DNA from 3 places in the Lysobacter silvisoli genome. Region 2 is predicted to be linked to each of the others. Evidence: predicted binding sites of a transcription regulator. Region 2 holds the regulator's gene; each other region holds the start of a gene.
The links. The regulator HrcA, encoded in region 2, represses chaperone genes, less so after heat shock. The targets are predictions, from matches to a motif close to TTNGCACTCNNNNNNNNNGAGTGCNAA.
Positions count from the first base shown of each region.

Region 1: rpoH (RNA polymerase sigma factor RpoH) is a predicted target of HrcA. The motif match lies at 2,377-2,403, and genes of this name have one in related genera.
Region 3: groES (co-chaperone GroES) is a predicted target of HrcA. The motif match lies at 2,200-2,226, and genes of this name have one in related genera.

Region 1 is NZ_QTSU01000002.1:850,183-854,389, forward strand. Features, by position in the region: gene DX914_RS15015 (NAD(P)/FAD-dependent oxidoreductase) at 1-174, shown strand, start outside; gene DX914_RS15020 (metallophosphoesterase) at 179-1,378, opposite strand; gene rpoH (RNA polymerase sigma factor RpoH) at 1,488-2,366, opposite strand; gene DX914_RS15030 (alpha/beta fold hydrolase) at 2,689-3,528, opposite strand; gene DX914_RS15035 (hypothetical protein) at 3,590-3,775, opposite strand; gene DX914_RS15040 (amidohydrolase family protein) at 3,914-4,207, opposite strand, start outside.
Region 2 is NZ_QTSU01000001.1:1,336,964-1,341,170, forward strand. Features, by position in the region: gene dnaK (molecular chaperone DnaK) at 1-188, opposite strand, end outside; gene grpE (nucleotide exchange factor GrpE) at 318-827, opposite strand; gene hrcA (heat-inducible transcriptional repressor HrcA) at 1,173-2,222, opposite strand; gene recN (DNA repair protein RecN) at 2,403-4,070, shown strand.
Region 3 is NZ_QTSU01000004.1:117,594-121,800, forward strand. Features, by position in the region: gene groL (chaperonin GroEL) at 104-1,744, opposite strand; gene groES (co-chaperone GroES) at 1,867-2,154, opposite strand; gene DX914_RS18230 (helix-turn-helix domain-containing protein) at 2,826-3,242, shown strand; gene DX914_RS18235 (endonuclease) at 3,371-4,207, shown strand, end outside.

The sequences.
Region 1 (4,207 bases), on a different contig from region 2:
CACGGCTTCAAGCTATCGGGCGTGCTGGCCTGGTGGTTCTGGCTGGCCGCGCACGTGTTCTTCCTGATCGGCTTCCGCAACCGGGTGATCGTGCTGGTCAACTGGGCCTGGGCGTACTGGAGCTACCAGCGCCACGCGCGCATCATCCTGGGCGACGACGAATCGCCGCCGTAGCGTTTCAACGCAGCGGCGCGCGCGCGCCGTTCGCGTCCACCCGCCACCAGCGGCCGTCTTCGTACAAGGCGGCCTGCGCCACCGCATCGGGCGCGTGCATGTCCAGATCCAGGGCCAGCACGCGCCCGTTCTGTTGCAGGCGCACGTTGGGCACGATGGTGTGGCCGATGGCGATGCGGCGCACGCCGTAGCGCTGCAGCGCGCGGTCCAGGTGCGCGGACGGATCGGCGTCGCGCGCGTATTTGGGATCGTCGGGCAAAGCCATGCCGCGGTACCAGGTGACGCCGCTGCGGCCGAGCACGGCCGCGGCCGCCTCGGGCATCTCGTCCAGCGGGGTGCCGTAGTGCGGGCGCGCGACCGCGTTGGCGGCGGCCACGTCCAGGTCGCGATCCAGGAACGCCGCACTGATCCCGCCGTGCACCAGCAAGGTGTCGCCGACGCGCGCGATCACCGGCTTGCTGCGCAGCCACGCGCCCAGCACCGAACGTTCGCCGAACAGCGCCTGCTCGCCCAGCGCGGCTTGCGTGGCCACCAGGTGGCGCGGCCAGTACTTCATGCGCCCGGACAGGCCGAGCTGTTCGTGGTTGCCCAGCACGTAATGCACGCGGCCGCCCGCGCGGCGCGCTTCGTCGTCCAGGCGGTAGATCAGCCACAACAGCGGCAGCATGTCGCGGCCGCGGTCGACGAAGTCGCCGACCAGGGCGATGTGGCCGTCGCCGTAGCGCCAGTGCAGCTTTTCGTCGACCACGCCCTGCGCGCGCAGCAGCGCGGTGTAGCGGTCGAACTCGCCCTCCATGTCCGACAGCACCAGCAGCCTGGCCGGCTGCGCGGGAGTGTCGCCGTCCTCGGCCGCCGGCGTGGGCCGCAGCGTCACTTCGAAGCGCGTACGCACCGGATCGCCGACCTCCACCGTCAGCGTGGGCGCGGGCTGCAACGGCAGCCGGCGTTCGTGCACGCGCCATTGCGCGCCGTCGCGCCGGGTCGCGACCACGCGGTAACCGCTGCCGTCGACGAACACGTGCGGACCATCCTGATCGAGCGCCGGGCGCTGCATCCACTGCAGGCGCTGCGCGTCCGCATCCCAGCCCAGGGCCACGTTGCCGCTGCCGTCCTTGAGCTTCCAGCCGCCGAACACCACCAGCCCGGCCACCGTCGCCAGCGCCAGCAACAGCGCACAGGTCAGCCATTTCGCCGCTCGCCGCATCGCAGGTCCTCGCGCGCGCCGATGGCGCGCCTGCGGCCGATGCTAGCAAGCGGCCAAACAAAACGGCCCGGTTTCCCGGGCCGTCGTGCTTAGGCTGCGCGCTCGCGGATCAGGCCGCGAACAGCGCGCGCATCTTCTTCAGCGCGTTGGCCTCGATCTGGCGGATGCGCTCGGCGCTGACGCCGTACTCGTCGGCCAGTTCCTGCAGCGTGACCTTGCTGTCGGCGTCCAGCCAGCGGCGCTTGACGATGTCGCGCGAACGCTGGTCCAGGCCGGCCATGCCTTCGCGCAGCAGGGCGAGCTGATTGTCTTCCTCGTCCTCGCGCTCGTAGCTCTGCGAGGGGTCTTCGTCGTGCGCGCGCAGGTAGGCGGCCGGCGACGGCGGAGCGTGGTCGTCGTCCTCGTCGGCCGGCGCATCGAAACCGATGTCGCGGCCGGACAGGCGCGATTCCATCTCCAGCACTTCGCGCTCGGACACGTTGAGGTCCTGGGCGACCAGGCGCACTTCCTCGGCGTTCATCCAGCCCAGGCGGGTCTTGGACTTGCGCAGATTGAAGAACAGCTTGCGCTGGGCCTTGGTCGTGGCGACCTTCACGATGCGCCAGTTCTTGAGGATGAACTCGTGCATCTCGGCGCGGATCCAGTGCACCGCGAAGGAGACCAGGCGCACGCCCTGTTCCGGGTCGAAGCGCTTGACCGCCTTCATCAGGCCGATATTGCCTTCCTGGATCAGGTCGCCGATCTGCAGGCCATAGCCGTTGTAGCCGCGCGCCACGTGGACCACGAAGCGCAGATGGGAATGGACCAGCTCGCGCGCGGCGTCGAGGTCCTCGCCATCGCGGTAGCGGCGGGCCAGGGCCTGTTCGTCCTCGGCGGTGAGCACCGGAATGCGGTGCACCGCGCCGATGTAGGCGTCCAGCGAACCCAGCGCGCTGGGAACCGGCAGGCTGTTGGAAACGAGGGCGTTGGAAGCGGAGATTTGGCTCATGGGGGTCATCTTAGCAGTCGGGGTCTATGACTGCTAAAGACCCCGGAAGTTCCGCAGTGTTGCACCGGTAGAACGTCCCCCGGGCCGGCGCGGTGCCTGCGCCGCCCCGAGGGGGCACTCAGAATATTCATTGCAGATCAATCGCTTATGACAGCACAGCCGGCGTATGCCGAGGGTGAATCCGGCGCCGGCCTGGCCGCCGCTCCCCGGGCGCTGAGCGCCGGCTGACTGAACCCAGATGGGGCCGGCCCCAGCGGGCCCAAGCCTGACCTTCGGCAGGGGGGACCGCCCTCGATTGGGCGGCCCCGCCCCGGCGGCGGGCCTAAGGCTGGCCGCCCGCTGCGGCCGCGCCGGAGACCTCGCGGATCGCGTCCGCCACGGCCTTCGGGTTTTCGCGGTGGAGGTTGTGCCCGGTGGCGAAGTAGCGGTGCGTGCCGTGAGAGAAGCCGGCGAACAGCGCCGCGTGCTGGGCCTTCCACAACGATTTGCCCTGCGCGGTTTCCTCGAACACGAACGGCTCGTCGGCGACCTGGGTGGCGGTCAGCAAGGCGACCGGCAGGTCGGGCATGGTGCGCGGCGTGGCGGTGTCCGCGCTGTCCAGTTGCTCGATCAGCAGCGTGTAGTCGCCACGCAGGGACGGCGGCAGCATCGACAGCATCGCCTGGTCGTCGGCCTTCACCCGCTCGCGGTCGGCCGCCATGAAGGCATGTCGCTGCTGCAGGGTGGCCGGGTCCACCAGGACCAGGGCCTGTACGCGCTGAGGATGGCGGCGTGCGAACTCGGTGGCCAGCAGGCCGCCGTAGGAGTGGCCCACCAGCACGACCTTGCGGCCCGGTGCCAGCGTGTCGATCACCGCGCCCAAATCCTGCAGGTGCGCTTCGATCGTCTTGGGCTTGCCGTCGCTGCCCGACCGGCCCAGGCCCGCCCGGGCATAGGCGATGCAGCGGCAGTCGGCGCCCAGGTCGGCGATCACGTCCTTCCACACGCCCGCGCCCTGGCCGAAACCGGACTCGAACACCACCACGGTGGCGCCATCGCCCTGTTGCTCGGCCTGCAGGGCATAACCCGCGCGCCGCACTTCGATCCCGCCGGCCTGCGCCAAGGGGGTGGCCAGCACGGCGGCAGCCCCCAGCGCGGCCAGTGCCGCCCAACGCTTGATCATTCGGTACTCCCCTCAGCGCACGCCCGTCCGGGCCGGCGCGACTGTCAGTGGCGTGGGCGGATCAGCGGAAGCGCTGCGCGGTCTGGCTGGGGACGTAGGCCGGGGCCAGACCATAGCCGCTGCTGGAGCCGTAGCCGACGCCGAAGGCGCGTTCGCGCGGCTGCGGGCGGGCCGCCAGGGCGGCGACCTGGTCGCGGTTGCGCGGGCGGGGCAGATGGGTGGAGAACAGGGAGACGAGGACGTTCATGTCGGTGGCCTTGGCGGTGTGATCTGGTGTGTTGGTAAAGTACAACACCAGATCAAACCCTTCCATAGGCCGGAAGTCACCCGCTCGAAAGCCGGGTCGCCGGACAGGAGCCCGGCGCATCGAGCCCCTGCCTGGCGCTCAGCGGCCGAACAGCTTGCGCGCGTTGCCGGAGCGGATCTTGGCCTTCTCTTCGGCGGTCAGGTCGAGCCGCTCCAGCGCGTCCACGGCCCGGCCCAGACCGAGCTGCGGGTAGTCGGAGCCCAGCAGCACCTGGCCGATGCCGACGTTGCGCAGGGTCCAGACGAACTCGGGCTCGATCGGCGAATCCGCCGCCAGCACCGCCGTGGCGGAGATGTCGAAGTAGATGTTGTCGGCGAAGAAATCCTGCGCCGTGCGCGCCAGCGCGAGCATGTTCCAGAAGCGGAAGTTCAT
Region 2 (4,207 bases):
TTGGGGTTGGTGACGGCCTGGCGCTTGGCCGATGCGCCGACCAGGACTTCGCTGTCCTTGGTGAAGGCGACGATGGACGGCGTGGTGCGATCGCCTTCCGCGTTCTCGATGACCTTGACGTTGCCGCCTTCCATGATCGCCACGCACGAGTTGGTCGTGCCCAGGTCGATGCCGATGATCTTGCCCATGGTGTTGCTCCCTCGCTAATGCTTGTAGACGTTGGGGCGGGCTGCCGCACGGGCGCGCCGCCGATGTTCGCTATCTGGGGCCGGCGCAGGGCGGTTCAAGCGCCGCGGGCCCCTGCCCTAATGACCGCTTCAGGCGTCCTGGCTGACCACGACCAGGGCCGGGCGCAGCAGGCGCTCGTTGAGCAGCCAACCCTTCTGGTAGACCTGGACCACGTGGCCCGGCGCCACGCCCGGTGCCGGCACCATGCTCATGGCCTGGTGATGCTCGGGGTTGAAGGGCTGGCCGGCGGGATCCACCGCCACCAGACCGTTGTCGGCGGCCACCTTGAGCAGCTGGCGCAGGGTCAGCTCCATGCCTTCGCGCAGCGCGCCGGCATCGCCGCCGGCCGCTGCCAGGCCGGCTTCCAGGCTGTCGATCACCGGCAGCAGGTCGCCCAGCAGGCGCTCGTTGGCGAACTTGCGCGCCATGTCGATGTCGCGGGCCAGGCGCTTGCGCTGGTTGTCGAGTTCGGCGCGCTCGCGCAGCGCCTCGTCGCGCACCTTGGCCAGCTCGGCGCGCAGGCCGTCGGCCTCGTTGAGTTCGGCCGCGCTGTCGGGGCCGTCTAGGGGGGCGTCGGAATGGGGATCGTGCTGGTTCATGCTGGGTCCTGGGCGGTACGTCCGCGACCGGGCAGCTATTGGGGCCCCAACGCCCGCGTTCAAGGGCGCAGGGCCCGACAACGGCATTGATCTGCGCCGAACGTGCGGCAACGGCGGCGAGCGGCCGCGATCCGATACGTTTTTGGGACGATGGGTGCCAGTACCACCGAAATGGCGCGCCCGTAGCCACTATCGCCCCGCCTTGGGGTAGGAGCGGCGTAAGCCGCGACCGCGACCCAACGGCCTGCAGCGCAAGACACCGCTCTGGGCGAAACCCCGGTTGCGGATCCTCTGCGCGCCACCGGTCGCGGCTCACGCCGCTCCTACCCCAAAGCCAACAAGCACTCAGCCATCGGCCTTGAACGCATCCCCCAGCGCATCCGCCGCCGCCTGCACCACCGGAATCACCCGGTCGTAAGCCATGCGGGTGGGGCCGATCACGCCCAGCACGCCCAGCACGCGGCCGCCGGCGGTGTACGGTGCGGTCACCAGCGACACCCCTTCCAGCGGCGCCAGCCCGGTTTCCTCGCCGATGAAGATGCGCACGCCCGGCGCATGCACGGTGCGCTCGAGCAACTGCAGGATCTCGCGCTTGCGGGCGAAGGCCTCGAACAGTTCGCGCAGGCGCTCCAGGTCCGACAGCTCCTGCACGCCCATCAGCCGGGTCTGCCCGGCCAGCACCATGTCGTCGTCCGGCTCCGGCGCCAGCGCCTGCTCGGCCAGCTCCACCGATTGCGCCAGCAATGCGGCCATCTCCGACTGCGCGCTGCGCAGCTCGTGCAGCAAGGTGGCGCGGATTTCCGCCACCGGCCGGCCGGCGAAATGGGTGTTCAAGTAATTGGCCACCCGCTCCAGCTCGCTCGCCTCGAACGGCCGCCGGGTCTGCAGGATGCGGTTCTGCACGTCGCTGTCGGCCAGCACCAGGATCGCCAGCACCCGCTGCGCGTCCAGGGCGACGAAGTCGATGCGCCGGAACGCGAACTGCTCGCGCTTGGGCACGCTGACCACGCCGACGAAATGGGTCATCGCCGACAGCAGCTCCGAGGCGCTGCCCAGCAGGGCCTGGGTGCCGGTGCCGGCCGGCAGCTCGCTGCGCAGCCGCGCCAGTTCGCCGTCCGGCAGCGGCCGCACCTGCAGCAGCGAGTCCACGAACAGCCGGTAGCCCTGGGCGGTGGGCACGCGCCCGGCCGAGGTGTGCGGCGCGCTGAGCAGGCCGGCGTCTTCCAGGTCGGACAGGATGTTGCGGATCGTCGCCGGGCTCACGTCCAGGCCGGCATGGCGCGCCAGCGTCTGCGAACCCACCGGCTCGCCGCTGTGGATGTAGCGCCCGATCAGCGTGCGCAGCAGCTGCCGCGCGCGCGGGTCCAGGCTCAGGTCGGAAGGGCGGCGGCTCATCGTGCTGCCGATATAAGCACGCCCGGCGGCGCACGCAAGCGGGTTCGGGCCCGCGGCGGCGGCAGGTAGGAATTTTCCGTCTCAGCCACGGAGACGAATCCGACCCAGATTGGCGCCCTGCGCCGCTAGCCCGGTCTTGCGCGACCCGGCACAATCGCGGCTCCACAACGCCATCGCCGCATGCTCACCCACCTGTCCCTCAAGCATTTCGTCGTGGTCAGCGCCGCCGAACTCAGCTTCGGCCCCGGCCTGACCGTGATTTCGGGCGAAACCGGCGCCGGCAAGTCGCTGCTGGTCGACGCCCTGGGCCTGATCTCCGGCCTGCGCGCCGACAGCGGCGTGGTCCGCCACGGCGCCGACCGCGCCGAGCTGGTGGCCGAGTTCTCGCTGCAGCACTCCGCCGCCGCGGCCGCCTGGCTGCGCGACAACGAGCTGGACGAGGACGAGGCCTGCCAGGTGCGCCGGGTGATCCGCGCCGACGGCGGCTCGCGCGCCTGGATCAACGGCCGCCCCGCCACCCTGGGCCAGCTCGCCGACCTGGCCTCGCGCCTGGTCGAGATCCACGGCCAGCACGAACACCAGGCGCTGCTGGCCAAGGGCAGCCAGCTCGCCCTGCTCGACGCCTACGCCCGCAACGACGGCGCCCGTGCCGCGGTCGACACCGCCGCGCGCGGCTGGACCGCGCTGCTGCGCGAGCGCGAGGCGCTGATCGCCAAGGGCGACGTGTCCGAGCGCATCGGCTGGCTGGAGCACCAGTACCACGAGCTGGAGCGCGAAACCCTGGAGCCCGAGGCGATCGCGCGCCTGCTCGCCGACCACAAGCGCCACGCCCACGCCGCCGGCCTGATCGCCGCCTGCGACGCCGCCTTCGCCCGCCTCGGCGGCGAGGACGGCCCTTCGCTGTCGCGCGCCCTGCAGCAGGTGCGCGGCGAGCTGCAGCGCGTGGCCGAGCACGAGGCGCGGCTGACCGACGTCGACGCCATGCTCGACGCCGCCGCCATTCAGATCGACGAGGCCCTGGCCTTGCTGGGCCGCGTGCGCGACGACCTGGACCTGGACCCCTCCGCCTTCGACACCCTGGAACAGCGCCTGGGCCGCCTGCACGAGCTCGCGCGCAAGCACCGCGTCGCCCCCGAGCAGTTGGCCGCGCACCGCGACGGCCTGGCCGCCGAACTGGAACTGCTGCGCGGCGCCGGCGAACGCCTGGCCCGCCTGGACGGCGAGATCGCCGCCGCCGCCCAGGCCTGGCGCCGCGCCGCCGACGCCCTCACCGGCTCGCGCCGCGAGGCCGCCACCGCACTGTCGGCCGCCACCACCGCCCTGATCGCCGAACTGGGCATGGGCGGCGGCCGCTTCGATATCGCCCTGGAACCCATAGGCGAGGACCGTCCCGACCCGCAGGGCGCCGAACGGGTGGAATTCCTGGTCGCCGCCAACCCCGGCCAGCCGCCGCGCGCGCTGCGCAAGGTCGCCTCCGGCGGCGAACTCTCGCGCGTGTCGCTGGCCATCGAGGTCGCGGCCCTGGGCCTGGACGCGGTGCCCAGCATGGTCTTCGACGAGGTCGACTCCGGCATCGGCGGCGCCGTGGCCGAAATCGTCGGCCAGAAACTGCGCGCCCTGGGCGCCAGCCGCCAAGTCCTGTGCGTGACCCACCTGCCGCAGGTCGCGGCGCAGGGGCATGCGCATTACCGGGTCAGCAAGTCGGCCAGCGACGGGGTCACCCAGAGCCTGGTCCAGCGCCTGGACCCCAAGCAGCGCGAGGAAGAGCTGGCGCGCATGCTGGGCGGCGTGGAACTGACCAAGGAAGTGCGCGCCGCGGCCAAGCGCCTGCTGGCCGACGTCGACTGACGGCCGCTTCAGCCTTGGGGTAGGAGCGGCGTAAGCCGCGACCACGGATCCCGCTCACGACGAAAACTGCGCCTACCCCTGTAGGAGCTGCGCAAGCTGCGACCGCGAATCCGCAGCTACGCCGCAACCCTCGTTTC
Region 3 (4,207 bases), on a different contig from region 2:
CGGCGCATGGCCCGAAGCGGCCGTCGCGCTTCCGCGACGCGCATAAAAAAACCCCGCCTCGCGGCGGGGTTTTTCGTTTCGCTGCAACGGCGAGCGCGCTGGATCAGAAATCCATGCCGCCCATGCCGCCCATGCCGCCGCCGCCCGGCATCGCCGGCTCGTCCTTCTTCGGCAGCTCGGCGACCATGGCTTCGGTCGTGATCATCAGACCGGCGATGGAGGCCGCGTTCTGCAGCGCGGTGCGGGTGACCTTGGTCGGATCCAGGATGCCGGCCTCGATCATGTCGACGTACTCGCCGGTGGCGGCGTTGTAGCCGTAGGCGCCCTTGCCTTCGATGACCTTGTTGAGGATGACCGACGGCTCTTCGCCGGCATTGGTCACGATCTCGCGCAGCGGCGCTTCCATCGCGCGCAGGGCGATGGCGATGCCGTGGTTCTGGTCTTCGTTGGCGCCCTTCAGCCCGCCGATGGCGGCCTTGGCGCGCAGCAGCGCGACGCCGCCGCCCGGGACGATGCCCTCTTCCACGGCAGCGCGGGTGGCGTGCAGCGCGTCTTCGACGCGAGCCTTCTTTTCCTTCATCTCGACTTCGGTGGCGGCGCCGACCTTGATGACGGCCACGCCGCCGGCCAGCTTGGCCACGCGCTCCTGCAGCTTCTCGCGGTCGTAGTCCGAGGAGGTCTCCTCGATCTGCGCCTTGATCTGCTTGATGCGCGCTTCGATGCCGGCGGTGTCGCCAGCGCCGTCGATGATGGTGGTGTTCTCCTTGGAGACCTGGATCTTCTTGGCGCGGCCCAGATCCTTGATCGTGGCCTTCTCCAGCTGCAGGCCCACTTCCTCGGAGATCACGGTGCCGCCGGTCAGCACGGCCATGTCTTCCAGCATCGCCTTGCGACGGTCGCCGAAGCCCGGCGCCTTGACGGCGCAGACCTTGACGATGCCGCGGATGGTGTTGACCACCAGGGTCGCCAGGGCTTCGCCCTCGACTTCCTCGGCCACGATCAGCAGCGGCTTACCGGCCTTGGCGACGCCTTCCAGCACCGGCAGCAGGTCGCGCACGTTGGAGATCTTCTTGTCGTGCAGCAGGATGAACGGATCGTCCAGCTCGGCCTGCATCGACTGCTGGTTGTTGATGAAGTACGGCGACAGGTAGCCGCGGTCGAACTGCATGCCCTCGACCACGTCCAGCTCGTTCTCCAGGCCCGAGCCGTCTTCGACGGTGATCACGCCTTCCTTGCCGACCTTGTCCATCGCCTGAGCGATCAGGTCGCCGATGTTGTGGTCGGAGTTGGCGGAGATCGCGCCGACCTGGGCGATTTCCTTGGAGGTGGACGAGGGCTTGGACAGCTTCTTCAGCTCGCCCACGGCCTCGGTCACGGCCTTGTCGATGCCGCGCTTGAGGTCCATCGGGTTCATGCCGGCGGCGACCGCCTTCATGCCCTCGCGGATCAGCGCCTGCGCCAGCACGGTGGCGGTGGTGGTGCCGTCGCCGGCGTTGTCGGAGGTCTTGGAAGCGACTTCCTTGACCATCTGCGCGCCCATGTTCTCGAACTTGTCGGCCAGTTCGATCTCCTTGGCGACGGACACGCCGTCCTTGGTGATCGTCGGCGCGCCGAAGCTCTTCTCGAGCACGACGTTGCGGCCCTTCGGGCCCAGGGTGGCCTTGACGGCATTGGCGAGCACGTTGACGCCGCGCACCATCTTCGCGCGCGCGTCCTCACCGAAACGGATTTCCTTGGCAGCCATTAGTGTTAACTCCGGAATTCGTGATGTGTGATTCGTGATTGGCTAGGAGCGATGCGATTCGGACCGCTGGCGATTGGTCGCGCGTTGCGCTTTACCAGTCGCCGATCGCGAATCGCGGCTCATCAGCCGATGACGGCGAAGATGTCGTCTTCTTTGACGACCAGGTATTCGGTGCCGTCCAGCTTCACCTCGGTGCCGCTGTACTTGCCGAACAGCACCTTGTCGCCGGCCTTGACCTTGGGCGCGCGCAGGTTGCCGTTGTCGAACACCTTGCCTTCGCCGACCGCGACGACTTCGCCCTTGATCGGCTTTTCGGTGGCCGAATCCGGGATCACGATCCCGCCAGCGGAGACCTTTTCTTCTTCCATGCGCTTGATGACCACGCGGTCGTAGAGCGGCTTGATGTTCATTGGCAACCTCTAAGTGGTTGAATGGGTGGGGAAAGATCGTAAATTTTAGCAGTCGCCCCGGCGGAGTGCCAATGCCGGGGACAAAAACGCCCGGAGAACCGGGATGGCCAGGAGATGGGGCGGCGGCGGGGCTTTTCAAGCGTGGGGCGCGCAGATCGTCTTGGGACGGCACCAGGGGCCACCCAACGATGCCGCGCGCGGGCTCACAGCCGCGCCCGGGGCGGTCGGCTCACTATAGAAAAGGCCAGGGCCCGCGGGCCCGGCGCACGCTGGATACAGCGACTTTGCGCTTCGGGAACGCCCAAAAGAAAAGAGCGCGTCCCGTGGAACGCGCTCTTTGGTGCGGAGATGGCCGTCCTCAGCATGGCGCGATCCTGCGCCCCTTCCCCCGAACCGACCTCGTGTCGTTTGCCCACATCCCTGTCGGCGTGGGGCCATGTTGTTCACTGTTCGTCACGTTTTCTAGACCCTACCCCGGTTTTTTTGCCGACTTCCGGTAGCACGGCTGAGCGCCGGAGCCCGTCGCTGTTGACATCTGACCGGGGATAAAGCCCACTTTGCTACCGAAAGAGCACAAGGTACTGCCTATATCGGTAGCCTGGTGAGCTTTGGTAGCAAACGGCTATTTTGTAGGCAAAAATGCTCGAATCCCACCCAGCAAGGAGCGCTAGATGACACCACAACAACGGATCAGATTGGCCCGCCGCCACGCCGGCATGTCGCAAGCGGCCCTGGGCGCCGCCGTAGGCGTGCAGCGTAGCGCGGTGGGGCACTGGGAAAGTGCACAAGGCAAGTTCCCCAGCGTGGCGCATTTGCGCGAAGTCGCGCTGGTCACCGGCGTGCAGTTCGAATGGCTGGCCACCGGCCGCGGCAAGATGAATCTCTCGGCCGACACCGAAATGGATTCGGTGGCCGCGGCCGAGGCGCTGCTGGTCGACGACCCGCTGGAGCTGCGCCTGATCGTGGCCTTCCGCGACACGCCCACCAAGTCCAAGGCGCCGCTGGTGGAAATCGCCGAACAACTGGCGGAACTGCGCACTGGCCGGCCGCGCGCCAACGCCGCCAAGGGCCCGCGCGTGGTGCTGTAACGCGGCTGCGCAGCCGCTGCGCAACCGTCAGGCGCCGTCACGGCCGGCGCCTTTGCCGCACTGCATCAAGCCCTGTCACAAAGGCCGCATAGACTCGCCCGACCACCTTTGGGGAAAGGGAGTCGCCCATGTCGTCGTCTTTGCGCCGTTCCGCGCTGTACCTGCTGCTCGCCGCCGCGCTGCCCACCGCCGCACCGGCCGCCGTCTTCATCAACGAATTCCACTACGACGACGCCACCTCCAGCGGCGACGTCGGCGAGAAGATCGAGGTCGTCGCCACCGCCGGCGAAACCCTCAGCAACTACCGCATCTACCTGTACAACGGCGCCACGCCTTCGGCCGCCGTCACCTACGACAACGACCTGCTGCCCGCCGGCAGCGTGGTGGCCTGCGGCGGCAGCGTGCGCATCGCCGTGCTCAGCTACCCCACCAACGGCATCCAGAACGGCAGCAACGACGGCTTCGCCCTGGTCGACGGCAGCGGCAACGTGGTCCAGTTCCTGAGCTACGAAGGCGCGATCACCGCCTCCGGCGGCCCGGCCTCGGGCATGACCAGCACCAATCTGCCGGTGTCCGAAACCGGCTCCACGCCGGCCGGCACCTCGCTGCGCCTGTCCGGCACCGGCAGCAGCTACGCCAACTTCAGCTGGCAGCCCTCGGCCACGCAGAGCTTCGGTGCCTGCAACGCCGGCCAGACCTTCTCCACGCCGAACCCGGCGCCCACCGTGACCTCGACCACGCCGGCCAACGGCAGCAACACCTTCCCGGCCGCGGGCGACCTGCAGGTGAGCTTCAGCGAAGCGGTGACCCTGGGCAGCGGCGCGCTGACCCTGAGCTGCGCCAGCTCGGGCGCGGTCGCGCTGACCTATCCGTCCAGCGGCACCAGCTTCACCGCCTCCACCGGCACCGCACTGGTCGCCGGCGAGGCCTGCACCTACACCGTGGTCGCCAGCCAGGTCACCGAC